2 regions of the Paenibacillus sp. N3/727 genome follow, and region 2 is predicted to be linked to the other one. Evidence: a T-box and tRNA genes for the amino acid it is inferred to sense, from the RefSeq annotation. Region 2 holds a T-box; the other holds one or more tRNA genes.
What was found. A T-box is a leader RNA that pairs with one kind of tRNA and senses whether it is charged. The one in region 2 lies ahead of gltX (glutamate--tRNA ligase), so its partner is inferred to be a tRNA-Glu.
Positions count from the first base shown of each region.

Region 1: it has a tRNA-Glu gene. The T-box ahead of gltX (glutamate--tRNA ligase) is inferred to sense a tRNA for this amino acid. The anticodon was not compared.

Region 1 covers NZ_CP093336.1:5,215,035-5,222,207, reverse strand. Annotated here, with positions in the region: gene MNQ98_RS24290 (hydrolase/acyltransferase) at 1-142, opposite strand, end outside; gene MNQ98_RS24285 (SprT family protein) at 346-816, shown strand; tRNA gene MNQ98_RS24280 (tRNA-Asn) at 861-936, shown strand; tRNA gene MNQ98_RS24275 (tRNA-Ser) at 944-1,032, shown strand; gene MNQ98_RS24270 (DinB family protein) at 1,541-2,002, shown strand; tRNA gene MNQ98_RS24265 (tRNA-Glu) at 2,269-2,343, shown strand; tRNA gene MNQ98_RS24260 (tRNA-Lys) at 2,420-2,495, shown strand; tRNA gene MNQ98_RS24255 (tRNA-Leu) at 2,525-2,607, shown strand; gene MNQ98_RS24250 (hypothetical protein) at 2,877-3,128, shown strand; gene MNQ98_RS24245 (KGG domain-containing protein) at 3,306-3,503, shown strand; gene MNQ98_RS24240 (AraC family transcriptional regulator) at 3,714-5,372, shown strand; gene MNQ98_RS24235 (ABC transporter substrate-binding protein) at 5,483-6,493, shown strand; gene MNQ98_RS24230 (FecCD family ABC transporter permease) at 6,516-7,173, shown strand, end outside.
Region 2 covers NZ_CP093336.1:3,253,044-3,260,216, reverse strand. Annotated here, with positions in the region: gene MNQ98_RS14865 (phosphotransferase enzyme family protein) at 1-976, shown strand, start outside; gene MNQ98_RS14860 (aldo/keto reductase) at 1,332-2,183, opposite strand; partial or broken gene MNQ98_RS14855 (AraC family transcriptional regulator) at 2,463-3,141, shown strand; gene MNQ98_RS14850 (hypothetical protein) at 3,916-4,281, shown strand; T-box leader at 4,837-5,076, shown strand; gene gltX (glutamate--tRNA ligase) at 5,123-6,781, shown strand.

The DNA.
Region 1 (7,173 bases), 2.0 Mb from region 2:
GCTTGTCCGGTGTAGTCAGCTTGCTGATTTCCTTATTGAGCCGCAGATTGAGCGCGCTAAGCTGGTAAGCGTAATCCGAAGGCATTTCCACGTATTGCAGTTTATCGTTCAGCTGTAAAATTACATAACGCATGTTCGGCATGATTGTAAGTTCTCCCTCCATACTTTCCTGCTTCAGATTATTTGCAAAATTCATTCTGATCGTTTGACGAAAGCCGTTCATTTGCATCATCCTTACTTGACAGTGTAGCTTAGAGAGAAGTTAAAATTCAAGTAGTATCCTTCGCGTGTCGTGTGCACGAATAAAGAAATGCGGAAAGGGAGAAGGCAGACGTTATGCATGAGATGAGCAACGAAGAGCTTCAGGCTTGGGTGGAGGAGATCTCGATTAAAAGTTTTCGTGTTCCATTTAAACACCGTGCTTTGTTTAACCGTAGGCTTTCCACCACAGGCGGGCGGTATTTTATGAAGAGCCACAATATAGAAATTAATCCTCACCAGCTTGAGATTCATGGGCGAGAAGAAGTGGAGAAGATCATAAAGCACGAGTTATGCCATTATCATCTACATCTGGCAGGACGGGGATATAAGCATCGTGATTCCGATTTCAAAACACTGCTTAAGGCTGTAGGTGGCAGCCGCTTCTGTAAAGCAATTGTAAAACCGCGCGATAAACAACGAAAACCAGAGCCCTATCGCTATGTGCTGCGGTGTGTGGATTGTGGAACAGAATACAAGCGCAAACGAAAAATGGATCCAGCACGTTACCGCTGTGGTCGCTGCAGTGGTCGTCTTCGTCTTCTGCCGCTTGACTGAAAGCGCACATCATGGTAAATTAATATTCAGTTACATCATAACGTTCCCTGATAGCTCAGTTGGTAGAGCACTCGACTGTTAATCGAGTTGTCACAGGTTCGAGTCCTGTTCGGGGAGCCATTCATTTGGAGAGATACCCAAGTGGCTATAAGGGGACCCTCTGCTAAGGGGTTAGACTGCGTAAGCGGTGCGAGGGTTCGAATCCCTCTCTCTCCGTTTAGAAATAACATCGATTAGAAAATGACCTGTAGCATATGCGATGGGTCATTTTTGTATGTACAGGGATGAGAACCCTTTTAAGGGTTCGTCGGAGCATAGGCATCGGTAGGATCAGCATCGCAGTCTCGAACGAAGTGAGAGTACCCCTCTCTCTCCGTTCTGAATGACATCGATTAGAAAATGACCTATAGCATATACGATGGGTCATTTTTGTATGTAAAGGGATGAGAACCCTCAAAAGAGGGGGCGTCGGCGCGTTCACATCCTTAGGAAACGCTTCGCAGTCTCGACCAACGGGAGAGTATCCATCTCCATCGTTGACATCGTTTGATTTCTTGAATTATATTTCATTTAACAACGAATAATAGATTCTTTAATACTTCGCAGTAGAAAGCTCGAATATCCTGTGCGCGACATAGATAACTCATTACTTTAACTAATTCAAGCCATCAACGAAAGTATAATTAATAATATAATGAGTTTTTTAGAGAAGGAGGTCTGGTGTATGACTAAAGAGAAATCGAAAATTATTGACCATTATTCTAATTCGATTGAATTTGTTGAGAGTTTAAGTTGTATCACTGAAAATCAATGGAGGAGTCCAATAGATACTGGGAAATGGTCGATAGCGGAAATAATAGGACATTTAGTATTTTGGGATGAAGTTGTACATAAACGAATTCCTCATTTATTTTCGGAAGGGGTCCTACCAAAGGTTCCAGATGTAGAAGCTATGAACTCACAAGCTGCAGCAGAAGCAAGAACATATGAAAAACAAATGTTAGTAAATAAATTTGTTGCGGTAAGAAAAGAACTTATTGGTGCAATAGATAAAATGCCCCTTACAGATTGGTGTAAAGAATTCAATATTGGTCAAACGCGTTTGAATTTATTCGATTATTATAACGGTCTAGTAAAACATGATACTCACCATTTTCAACAAATTAAACGTGTTTTAGAGCTATAGGTGGCGATTGATAAATATTCCGATCTCGTAGAAGATGGAGCAGAAATTCATTATAGATGGTCAATAATTTGATGTTATAAGTTCAAGATATTACTTAAAGTAAAGGGAATACCGTGATAGAGGAATCGATAGCAACGAAATTTTTGGGCTAAATTTGATGAAGGATTAAACCTAAAATTTTTTTGAAAAACATATAAAAAAAGCTTGTCATAAGTTTTCTATTTATGCTATACTCAATCTTGTCGTCACGGCGATGTTGAAAATAAGGCCCGTTGGTCAAGGGGTTAAGACACCTCCCTTTCACGGAGGTAACAGGGGTTCGAATCCCCTACGGGTCACCATATTTTACTTTGAGAACCCCAACGGTTCGTCGAAGCACAAATTAACTTTTATGGCAGCCACTTTGATTGTCATCGAGAGCCATTAGCTCAGTTGGTAGAGCACCTGACTTTTAATCAGGGTGTCGAAGGTTCGAGTCCTTCATGGCTCACCATTTTTTTACAGATTTAACCCTTTTAATATGCGGTAGTGGTGGAATGGCAGACACGCTATCTTGAGGGGGTAGTGGGTGTATACCCGTGGAGGTTCGAGTCCTCTCTACCGCATACTAAAAAGCTCCTGCATTTTTGCAGGAGCTTTTTTTGGCGTTTATGCAGGAGATGTTTCCTGCTTAGTTGCTCCTTTTTCCGTTTATCCTCCACCAGCTTGATAGGGGCTTATTCAACTAAAGCAGGCCCAATGGTGATAAATTATTTTATAACCCACGAACCAATGAATTTGGTATTCTTTCTAAAAAGGACGTAATTAAAACTTACTATAAGCCTAAACAAGTAATTGCTTATTGGAGAAGACAATAATTAAAGGAGCTAAAACAATGAAATATTATACTTGTTTAGTATGCGGATACGACAAGCTTGATGAACCACCGATAGACGAATATGGTTATAAGACCTATATACGTTGCTCATGTTGCGGCTTTCAATTTGGATATCATGATGATGATTTAGGATATACCTATATAGCATATCTTGAAGAGTGGATTAAAAAAGGGGCGAAATGGCGTTATCGCGAACCTAAGGATTTCGATTTGAAAAAACAATTGCTGAATATCGGCAATACTTTATAGGTTTTTAATTATTAGGACCCATTTCCAATTTCATTTGGAAATGGGTCTTTTAACGGTCCGAACGAGGGGTTAGCAGGGGCTTCCTTGAGAAGTAAATGATGTTTCATATTTGGTCCAGCGGTTAATAGGATACCATGGACAGGCAACTTCCCAAAAACCTATAAGGAGTGATTCGTAATGGCTAGAAACAACACTGGTAAAATGAGCCGTGAAGAAGCAGGACGGTTAGGTGGAGTAGCAACAGCCAAGAACCATAATAAAGAATTTTATCAGGAGATCGGCCGCAAGGGTGGCAAGGCAACGTCAAATTCTCACAGTAGACAGTTCTATCAGGAAATTGGCAGGAAGGGCGGAGAAGCTACTTCTGACTCCTAGGGTAAAGAGTTTTATTAACAAATTTTGCAAAATAGAACCTTCATAAGTAATTAGGAATAGCCATAGTCTGGGGCTGAACCCGGCTATGGCTGTTTTATTTCTTACTGTACAGGCTACAGAAGAATAGCAGTAGCTTTCTGGACAGAGTGACTAGGAATATGTTATTTATATGATAATGATAACCATTCTCACATAAGGGCGGAATTTGTTTTGATATTGAATATAAGGAAAGACAGTAACGGCAAAGGAAAGCAGCACACAACATTCAACTCTTTGACAATCAAATTGTGGAATATAGAAGTGTTCACTCTGGAAGGCATGCATCTGGAACAGCGGCTTACGCTTCAACCAGCACTCGTTGTTTTGCTCGGAGGAGAGGCTTCTCTGGAAAGAGAAGATCGTAAAAATCGGATGGGAAAAGAATTTGCTTACTTTTGCCCGGGTGGTACAACTTTCGGAATAAACAGGCATGGTGTGGAATCGGTGTCTGTTGCCGTCATTTATTTTAACTTCTATAAAGAATCATTATGCAGGAGACAGCTGGAGGAGGCTGATGCCGAAAAAATACTTCAGTACAATGGTGCATTGACGCTAAGCTCAGCAGATCGATTGAGTTTGTTCTGTCGATCCATATATGAGCATTTTCGAAGTGATGATGATTTTAAACAATGGCGGGCTCAGCTGGATTTTCAAGAATTACTGCAAGAGATGTTATTTTTGGGCAATTTGAATGTCAAGAGCGATAAAACTCAGGGATTGGAACGGAGCAGAGAATACATGGACAATCACTATCATGAAGAATTGACGATTGACCAGCTTGCCGGTATGGCCGAACTCAGTCCCAAATATTATATGGATATGTTTAAAAAAACGTATAGTCTTAGTGCGATGGAATATCTGGCTCAGGTCAGAATGAATAAGGCGAAACAATTAATGTTGGGTTCAGGACGCATTCTTAAGGAAGTCGCGCACATGGTGGGGTATAAAGACGAATTTTATTTCAGTCGAAAGTTCAAAAAAGAATTTGGTCTATCTCCGTCGGCCTACATAAAAAAACGAAAAAACAAACTAGCCGTCTATGGTTCAACCTCCCTATTAGGTTATTTACTACCGCTTAATATCATTCCATATGCAGCGCCGTTGCATCCCAAATGGTCTTGGAATTACTACCATAACCTTGGTCCGGATATCCCTGTACACTTGAATGCGTTCCGCCAAAATCATAACAAAACAGGTAATCTGGAAAAGCTTGAATTATCACAGCCGGAGCTTATTATCTGTTCACAGGATCTGGAATTATGGGAGAAGGAGCGGTTGCAGCAGATTGCCCCTGTTTATGAACTTCCAGAGGAAAGTGTTGGGTGGGAGGAGCAGCTACTGTGGATGGCACATTTACTTGATAAAAATGTAGAGGCACAGCAGTGGATAGAGTCATTTTATAGTAAATTACGCTCCTTCCGGCATGAGATTTTCAGGGAAATCAAAGATCGGCCAACGCTTTTGACCGCACGTCTTCATGATCATGAACTGGTCTCATATAGAAGCCACGGTATAAGAGAAGTGTTGTTTAACAATCTGGATTTTCTTTCACCTTCCCTTATAGGAAAAATGACTGACGATGTCCCCTTAACTGTTGACAAGATAAAGACAATGGAGGCAGATCATATTTTTCTTTTGGTCCGTCAGGATTCGGAAACGCTTGAATATTGGCGAGAACTGCAATCTTCTCCGGATTGGATGACGATACCTGCTGTTAGAGAAGGAAGGTTTCATCAGATATCCTCCTATCCCTGGCGAGAATATTCACCGATTGCACTGGAACTAATGGCTGAAGAGGCTGCTAAAATCTTTTCCGGAAATTGTCCATGATAGATTCGGTGATTTGTCCATGGTGTAATGAACGTTCATCCCTTACCATTATTAATAATGATAATCATTATCAATTACAGGGTGACCGTTGAAAGGGGAACAAGAAAGAGATGAAAAAAATGAAGTTTATGCTGGGGTTATTCATGGTGATGGCCATGATTTTATCGGCTTGTGGTGGAGATAAGCAAGGAAAAGAGCAGGCCGTTAATAATGAATCCCAAAACAATGCTTCGCAGAACGAATCCACAGAGAAAAAAGCAGATGCTCCTCAGACTGCAGATACCAAAGTTGTGAAATATCTGGACCAAGAGTACACACTGCCAACTAAGACAGAGCGAATTGTTATCACAGGTGCTGTCGAAGCCATGGAGGATTCCATTGTTTTGGAAGTTAATCCTGTTGGAGCTATTACTTTTGCAGGGGAGTTCCCTCCTTTGTTTCAATCCATAACGAAAGATGCTCAATCCGTTGGAGAAAAAATGGAACCGAATTTCGAAACCATTTTGTCATTGAAACCAGATGTCATTCTGGCATCTTCCAAAGCCAAACCGGAGGTTATTGAGCAGTTGAACAAAATTGCACCGACAATTCCGTATTCCCATATCTCAACGAACTGGGAGAGTAACTTAAGACTGCTTGGGGAGTTAAGTGGCAAACAGGAGCAGGCGGAGAAAGAAATTGCCCAGTACAAAACTGACCTGGATGCGGCCAAATCTCAGCTTGGAGATTCCCTTAAGGATAAAAAGGTTGTTGCGTTAAGGATCCGGGGTGGAGAGCAGTACATTTATCCGGAAGCTGTATTCTTTAATCCGGTATTGTATGAAGATCTTGGGATCGTAGTTCCTGAGGAAGTGAAAGCAGCAAAAGCACAGGAATTGATCTCCAAAGAGAAATTTGCAGACATGAATCCAGACTATCTGTTCATCCAGTTCTCTCCGGAAGAGAACAAAGAAACACCGGATGCGCTTGAGAAATTCAAGAACGATCCGATCATGAAGAACATTAAGGCTTTCAAGGACGACCACGTTTTTGTTAATGTTGTCGATCCCTTGGCTCAAGGCGGAACAGCCTACAGCAAAATTCAGTTTCTGAAGGAAGCGGTAAGTCATCTCACAAAATAGATCAGTATAAGGCGTGTTGTATATGCGGTTCAGATGTTCGCTGCCGGCGGCTATCCTTGTGATAGCCCCGGCAGCAGTTATATTGCTCATCATTGCTTCTATTTTATATGGAGCTAAAAATATTACAGTTGATGTGATTTGGGATTCCGTATTCGCATTTGATGCAGACAGTGTAGACCATCAGATCATTATGACTTCTAGGCTGCCGCGTGTCATTGGAGCGATGCTGATTGGTGCTTTTCTGGCTATATCAGGAGCACTCATGCAAGGAATGACAAGAAATTACCTTGCATCGCCCTCCATCATGGGCGTATCGGACGGTTCTGTTTTTGCGGTTACTCTATTTATGGTATTTATGCCAAACGCGAATTCCACCTGGTATATTGTATGTTCCTTGATCGGATCTGCCGTCGGTGCAGGCATTGTTTTCGGTCTTGCCTGGATGATTCCTCATGGACTTAGTCCAGTTCGTCTGGCAATACTCGGTACAATTATCGGAACATTTCTAAGCGGAACAGCTAATGCCATTGCGACTTATTATCAGATTTCCCAGAATCTTAGTTTTTGGTATAACGCCAGGCTGCATCAGATGGATCCGGAATTGATTAAGTTAAGTATTCCGTTTGCCGTTGTGGGTTTGTCACTGGCTCTTGGTCTGTCTAAATCTGTATCTGTCCTTT
Region 2 (7,173 bases):
GCCACATGAAGGAGGGCGGAATGTCGTATATACCTGTGAGATAGAGGGGAGTAATTCAAAAATACTCAGAATCTCTTTCTTACCTGACAGGAGCCGGGAAGATTTTCTGGCCGAAGTTGAGTATATCAGGTATTTATTTGAGCATGGCGGAAGTGTCTCGGATGTAGTCATCTCCCGGAAGGGGAAACTGCTGGAAGAGATAACTCACAATAACCACACCTTTTTTGTCTGCCTGTTTGAAAAGGCTAAGGGAAAAATGCTAGTAGAAAATAATTATCGGTACCGGGAAGGGGCTCCAATTACTGAATATTATTATAATTGCGGTAAAGTTCTGGGGAAACTGCACCAAATATCGAAAGAGTATACTCCAGTCCATCGCCGGTATAGTTTTTTTGATAAATTCAATGCCGAATACATCGATAAACTGATACCCGACTCCTTATCTCTGCTTAAGGAGAAGATGCTAGGGCTCCTTGATACCTTAAAAGATTTGGACAGGAATCAGGAGACGTTCGGTATGATCCATTTTGATTACAACGACGGAAATTATTCGATCGATTTTGATACCGGGCAAATAACGGTATATGATTTCGATAATTCATGTTACTGTTGGTATATGTTTGACTTGGCCAGTCTCTGGAGAAACGGAGTGGGCTGGATACAATTTGAACCAGATGCCGGTAAACGCAAAAAGTTTATGGATGATTATTTTAAAACTGCCCTCGAGGGATACAGATCTGAGACCAAGATCGAAGATTCAATGCTAGAAAAATTGCCCTTATTTATGCAAGTAACGACCATGGAAAATATCGTTGATGCATTCGAGGTGATACAGAGCACCGGTGAGGAACCGCAGTGTGACAAGGATCTGTCGTATCTCATAAAATGTTTGGAAGATGATATCCCGTATAAGGGCTTTTTCCATGAAATTTACTCTTGTGAAGAACCCTTTGAGTATGAGGAACGAAATATTTAATCTTTTTGTGGGGATTACAAATTGCGAACAGCCGGCTCATTGGGGCCGGCTGTGTTTTTTTTTGATTAAAAATTGGTGTTTTATAGTGTATGACACCAAATAAATGTCGGAGAACAAGAACTTACATCGTTAGCCGAAATGGACAAGAACCTGTAATCATAGCCGATTAGATGATTGTCTAATTATACTCGACTTCGGAGCCCAATAAGCTAACAATCAGGATAGTTAAATTAATAACAAGGATTCTGCCAACGAATAAGGAGCAGATTACCAAGTGCATCTGCTCCTTAATTTAAAATTTAATATTAAAGTTTTTTTGTAAAAATAGAACCTGCTGGTGGTCTTTCGAAATTTGTCAGATATCAAGTTTACGAGTACCGATCCATTTCACTATTTCTGGATCACGATGTGAAAAGAACAGGCTCTGTTTCGTATCTAACGTAGTAATCGACTCCATATCCTCTTTTCTTAATTCGAAATCAAAGATATTGAAGTTTTCGGTAATTCTTTCAATGCGAATAGACTTTGGAATCACAACGACTTCTCTTTGTGTCAACCAACGCAATGCCACCTGAGCAACGGATTTATTATACTTTTCAGCTATGGATACCAATACCTCGTTTTGGAACAAGTTATTTTTTCCTTCAGCGAAAGGCGCCCAAGATTGAATCTGAACATTGTTCTCTTTCATCAATTTTGAACTTTCGATTTGCTGATTGAAAGGGTGCGTTTCAACCTGGTTAATAGAAGGAACCACTTCATTATGAATAATCAAATCGATTAGACGATCCTCTTGAAAGTTACTAACGCCTATTGCACGAACTTTTCCTTCCCGGTACAATTCCTCCATAGCTCGCCAAGAGCCATACACATCGCCAAATGGCTGATGAATTAAAAATAAATCCAGATATTCAAGTTGCAATCTTTCTAGGGACTTTTCAAATGCTTTCTTTGTGTGCTCATAACCAGTATCCTGAACCCAAAGCTTTGTAGTGATAAATAATTCCTCTCTAGCTACACCACTCCGTTTAATTGCTCTGCCAACAGCTTCTTCATTGAGATAAGAAGCAGCAGTATCAATTAAGCGATAACCTGCCATGATAGCATCATAAACGCTTTGTTCACATTCATTTTGATCTGTAATCTGAAAAACACCGAATCCAAGTATTGGCATCTCTACACCATTGTTTAAAATGACCTTTTGCATTTAAAATCCTCCTCTTTTTGCAATTAATTGTTACCTGAGATCAAGAACTATGACGTGCGATCAAAAAGCTGTTAATGATTCTTGATTTTAACTTTCAAAGTGTTGCCTCCCAGCAATATATTCTATCCTCCTTACTCATCATTATTTTGTACCAAATGACAAAGGGACCGTTATCCCATTTGTCTCAAATGTTTGCCTAATCCTCTCAGTACCACTTAAGAAACAAACGAAAATGGGCTATAATCGGACTACAAATAATGACGGAATAAGGAGGATCAAATGTCTGGAATAATCACAAATCTGCAGAATGAGCTCGTTTATATCATTGAACGTTATTCAGAAAAGGACGGAGTTCACAAAACTGCTATACCGTCCTTATTTTTCATGCATCGGTCGAATGCGACCAGACCAAACCACGGAGTATACAAACCCTCCTTTTGTATGGTAGTACAAGGGGCAAAGGAGGTATGGCTAGCGCAGGATCACTTTAGGTACAGTCCTGCCGATTAGCTCGTTTGTTAGATAATCCTAAAGATATTCCTGTGCTTGCTCCACTGTTTACTAAGGAAATTCTTTATAGGGTGCTGCAAGGTCAGTATGGGAATGTTTTAAAGGGACTTATAGTAGAAGAGAGTTCAATCCACCAAATCAGAGGTGTTATTGGACATATCATGAACAATTACAATCATTCTTTTCGGATCGAAGACCTTGCAGAATAGCGAATATGAGTATATCGTCCTTTCATCGGCACTTTAAAGAAGTAACAGCTATGAGTCCTATTCAGTTTCAAAAACAAATGAGACTTCAGGAAGCCTGGCGACTATTATTAACCGAGTCTGCAGATGCCTCTGATGTTGCATATCGAGTAGGCTATGAAAGTACTTCCCAGTTCAGCCGTGAGTACTCCAGAATGTTTGGCTTTCCGCCTAAACAAGATATAAAGCGTCTAAAAGCATAAATGCAATTCAGTCAGTAAATGAAAAAGCAACCGATCGCTCTAGCTGGCTGCCGTGGTGACTTTATTCAGCTATCCTTTTCGTTAGCCGGATGGCCTGCTACAAGTAATCATGCGCCCCTGAAGCTTTCATATTTCAGATAAGGGCGAGCTTTGTACGATCAAACTAGAATGGCTGTATATCGAGCAGCCAGATCCGCCGTTGCTCGTTGGGATCACGATGACCAATTTGCTTCATCGAGATAGTCAAATAGATCCTGAAACTAAGCTTATGTATTGAAGGCAAGCCTATGTCAAGCATTAAGGAAGTGTAGTCATTATTAAGGGCGCCTCTAGTGAGAGAGCAAATTAGGATATCCGCTCGACTATCATTTCGCCAGGAATGGCGAAGTCCGAATTACCGGAATTCGTTATCGATATGGTCTTTAAAATTTGTAATCGAAAAGGTTAGTTTGACAGTCCAAAATTAGAGATAGAATTATAACGACAGACCATGCACGTGAGTCTTTAAGGGGGAGGGGAATGCTAATCTTAGGCGCGCCCTAATGACTTTTCGGAAATGGAGACTGTCGTCTTTTTGGTAGCGGATAAAAACTTGGTCAATTCCTCTAAGTAGCGTAAAATGATATTCCTGATGTGAAATTGCTTGTCGATAAAATTACCCTTCCAATACTCTCTGACTATGGTTAGAAGCTATAGAATGAGTGGAATCAGGTTCTCAACGATTATTACGAGTATCAAGCAAAATAATTCAGAGACAAAGAGAGGCCAGCACTAATGGAAAACGTATCAAATGAAGATAAATTGGAATCAATCAAAGCCTTCCAATCGACAATCCGTAAATCCGAAAACGCCTTAGCTAATATGACTCAGAAAGATGCTAACACTACCTTATTAAAGAAACGTCTCAAATCTTTATACATCGGTTTAGCCATGCTAGAAGCTGCTTGGAATCTAAGACCTCATCATTACACCGAGGAAGATTTAACAGAAGCTCGCAATGTTTTGACTGGTTTATTCCCATCACTTGAGAACATTTATGGTAAGTCAAAAGCGGGTAGCCCTCAAAAAACGCTTTTAGAAAGAAGAATTAAAGCATTTGAACTAGCTGTTCAAGCCATGGATGATCTTGCAAATAAATAAAATCCCCTTTGAATGTTTTCGCTGCAACTCTCGATCCCGAATCCAAGCCTGGTACCTTCATCGTCATCTTGTAGTACGACGATAAAGGAACCTTCTCAGTAGTGATTGGGGCAGGTAATAATCTATAAGATTAAGTAAACGGGGAACGAAAACTCAACATCAAGACAACGAGGCTGCCGAGGGGACGATCGTTAGCCGAAATGGACAAGAACTTATATTCTTAACCGATTAGATGATTATTTAATGTTACTTAATATCGGCAGTTGTTAAGTGTACCGGAAGATACTTTAGATATACCACTTAAGTTACGTCTATTTCCGTATATGACCAGAGTTGGTCGATTTACTGATACGGATGAAAACAGTATATTACGTATCAGAATCAGCACTGGTTGAAAAACGAGTTTGAGAAGTTTTCCTAAGCGATCATCCTCGAAAATTGAAAGCAATAAAGGGAGCATAACATGGACCATGGTTGGGATATTCGAGGTCCGAATAGATTCTTGACAATTTGGTAATAATGAATTATCTTATCACTAAGCATATCCACATATTGTAAAATGCAGTGAAGAGGAAGAGTAATTAATCACTCGAATCTTAGAGAGCCCATGCTGGTGAAATTGGGTATTCGAGCTTAATGAATGAAGCCTTGGAGTAGTAGACCGAAAAATTGGAGTAGGTCTACCGGGGATTTCCCGTTAAAGAAATGTGCAGCAAGATAATGAATTGTTGCATAATGAGCGGGTTTTTTAACCAATTTAGGTGGTAACGCGGAAGCAAGCCTTTCGTCCTTTTACAGGATGAAGGGCTTTTTTATTTTGAACCTATAAGGGGATATGATTATGTCAAATGAGAACATGGCAGAACTGTTATTTCCGGATGTTGGGCAGTTACCATCTGATATTTACTCACTGTATTCGCCAAGAAATTTGTCTTCATCTGCTATGGTAACACGTTTTGCGCCAAGCCCAACAGGTTTATTAAACATTGGGGGGCTTTACGCAACTTTAATATCGGAGAGATTAGCGCACCAAAGTAATGGAGTATTTTACCTGCGTATCGAAGACACAGACAAAAAACGCGAAATAAAAGGCAGCCTCGAAAACATTATCAATTCATTGGCATACTTCGGGATTCATTTTGATGAAGGACCTACCTTATCAGGTGGCGAAAAGGGTGCTTATGGACCCTATAAACAAAGCTCACGAATACAAATCTATAAGGTATTTATTAAGCACTTAGTTCGAAATGGAATAGCATATCCTTGCTTCTGTGATACGGACGAATTACAAAAGATAAGAATAAGCCAGCAGAACTTAAAAGTAACAACAGGTTATTATGGTCAATGGGCTAAACATCGAGATATTTCTTTTCAGCAAGCCAAAGAAGAGATTTTAAAAGGTAAACCGTTTGTTATTAGACTTAAATCTTTAGGGTCATCAGATACGAGAATAAAGTACCATGATTTGGTGAAAGGTCCGATTGAGTTACCTGAAAATGACCAAGATATTGTTATTATGAAAACGGATGGGTTACCAACATATCACTTTGCTCATGCCATAGACGATTATCTGATGGGTACAACCCATGTCATTAGGGGCGATGAATGGCTTTCATCTGTGCCTACCCATATTCAGTTGTTTGAAACCTTAGGTTTTAGAATACCGGAATACGGACATATTGCTCCAATAATGAAGCAAGTCGGAGCTTCTAAACGGAAATTTAGCAAACGTAAGGATCTTGATGGTACCGCTGAGTATTACAAAGAACAAGGATACCCAGGAATGGCTATAAGTGAATACTTCATGAATCTCATCAATTCTGACTTTGAAGAATGGAGGATGGCAAACCCTCATAAATCATTTAGAGACTTTTTTATCTATACTGACAAAATGAATGCCAGTGGTGCCTTATTAGACATGAATAAACTGGGTGACATCAGCAAGGATGTTATCTCAAGGCTCACGGGTAAACAAGTATTTGACCATTTATACACTTGGTCAAAGGAATTTGATTCTGGGCTATTTACTTTAATTGACAAGAATATGGAATACACTGTAAACATTCTAAATATAGGTCGAACGAGTGAAAAACCAAGAAAAGATTATTCTAAGTGGTCAGATGTGAAACCAATGATAGATTTCTTTTATGACGAATTGTTTGAAAAGGATGTATTGACTGGCTATAAGTTACCTACAAATGTTGGTTTTGATGTTGCGAAAGAAATTGTATTAGGTTTCAGTAAAACTTATAGGTTTAATAATGAAAAGGAAGCTTGGTTCCATGAAATTAAAGAACTTGCAGTAAGACTCGGATTTGCAAAAGATATGAAGCTATATAAAGCCAATCCTAACAATTTCAAGGGTCATGTTGGTGATGTAGCGATGGTAATCAGGGTCGCTCTAACTAACAGAATCAATACACCTGATTTGTTTGATATTATGAAAGTAATGGGCGAAAATAGGGTTTTTGAACGAATGCAGAGATTTATGTTGTCATAAAATTTTAAAGTGAAATGACCGGTCGAACGCCGGTCATTTTTTTCGTTTAGGATGAGAGGTGAAAAACAACTTATTTTTTACAGAAAGACAATGTAGGCTATATAGTCTATGACACCAAATATATTTGTAAGACGACCCTCAAAGTTCTGTTCGACATCTTTATAGGGGGATATGTTATGGTTATATCGGAATATATAACAGATTCCTTTAGTGCGGCTAAAACAGTCATCTATGACAGCGGGAGTCGTTAACGGGTGTTCAAGATTAATCGGGCTAAACCGTATCATAAGTAGGGCGAAATTTTGACCGCCTTCTAATCGTTGTCCAACAGTGCATACTGAACCACGCTGCCGAATACTCAGTATGGTGCTGACGCCTTTCATAATGCATAA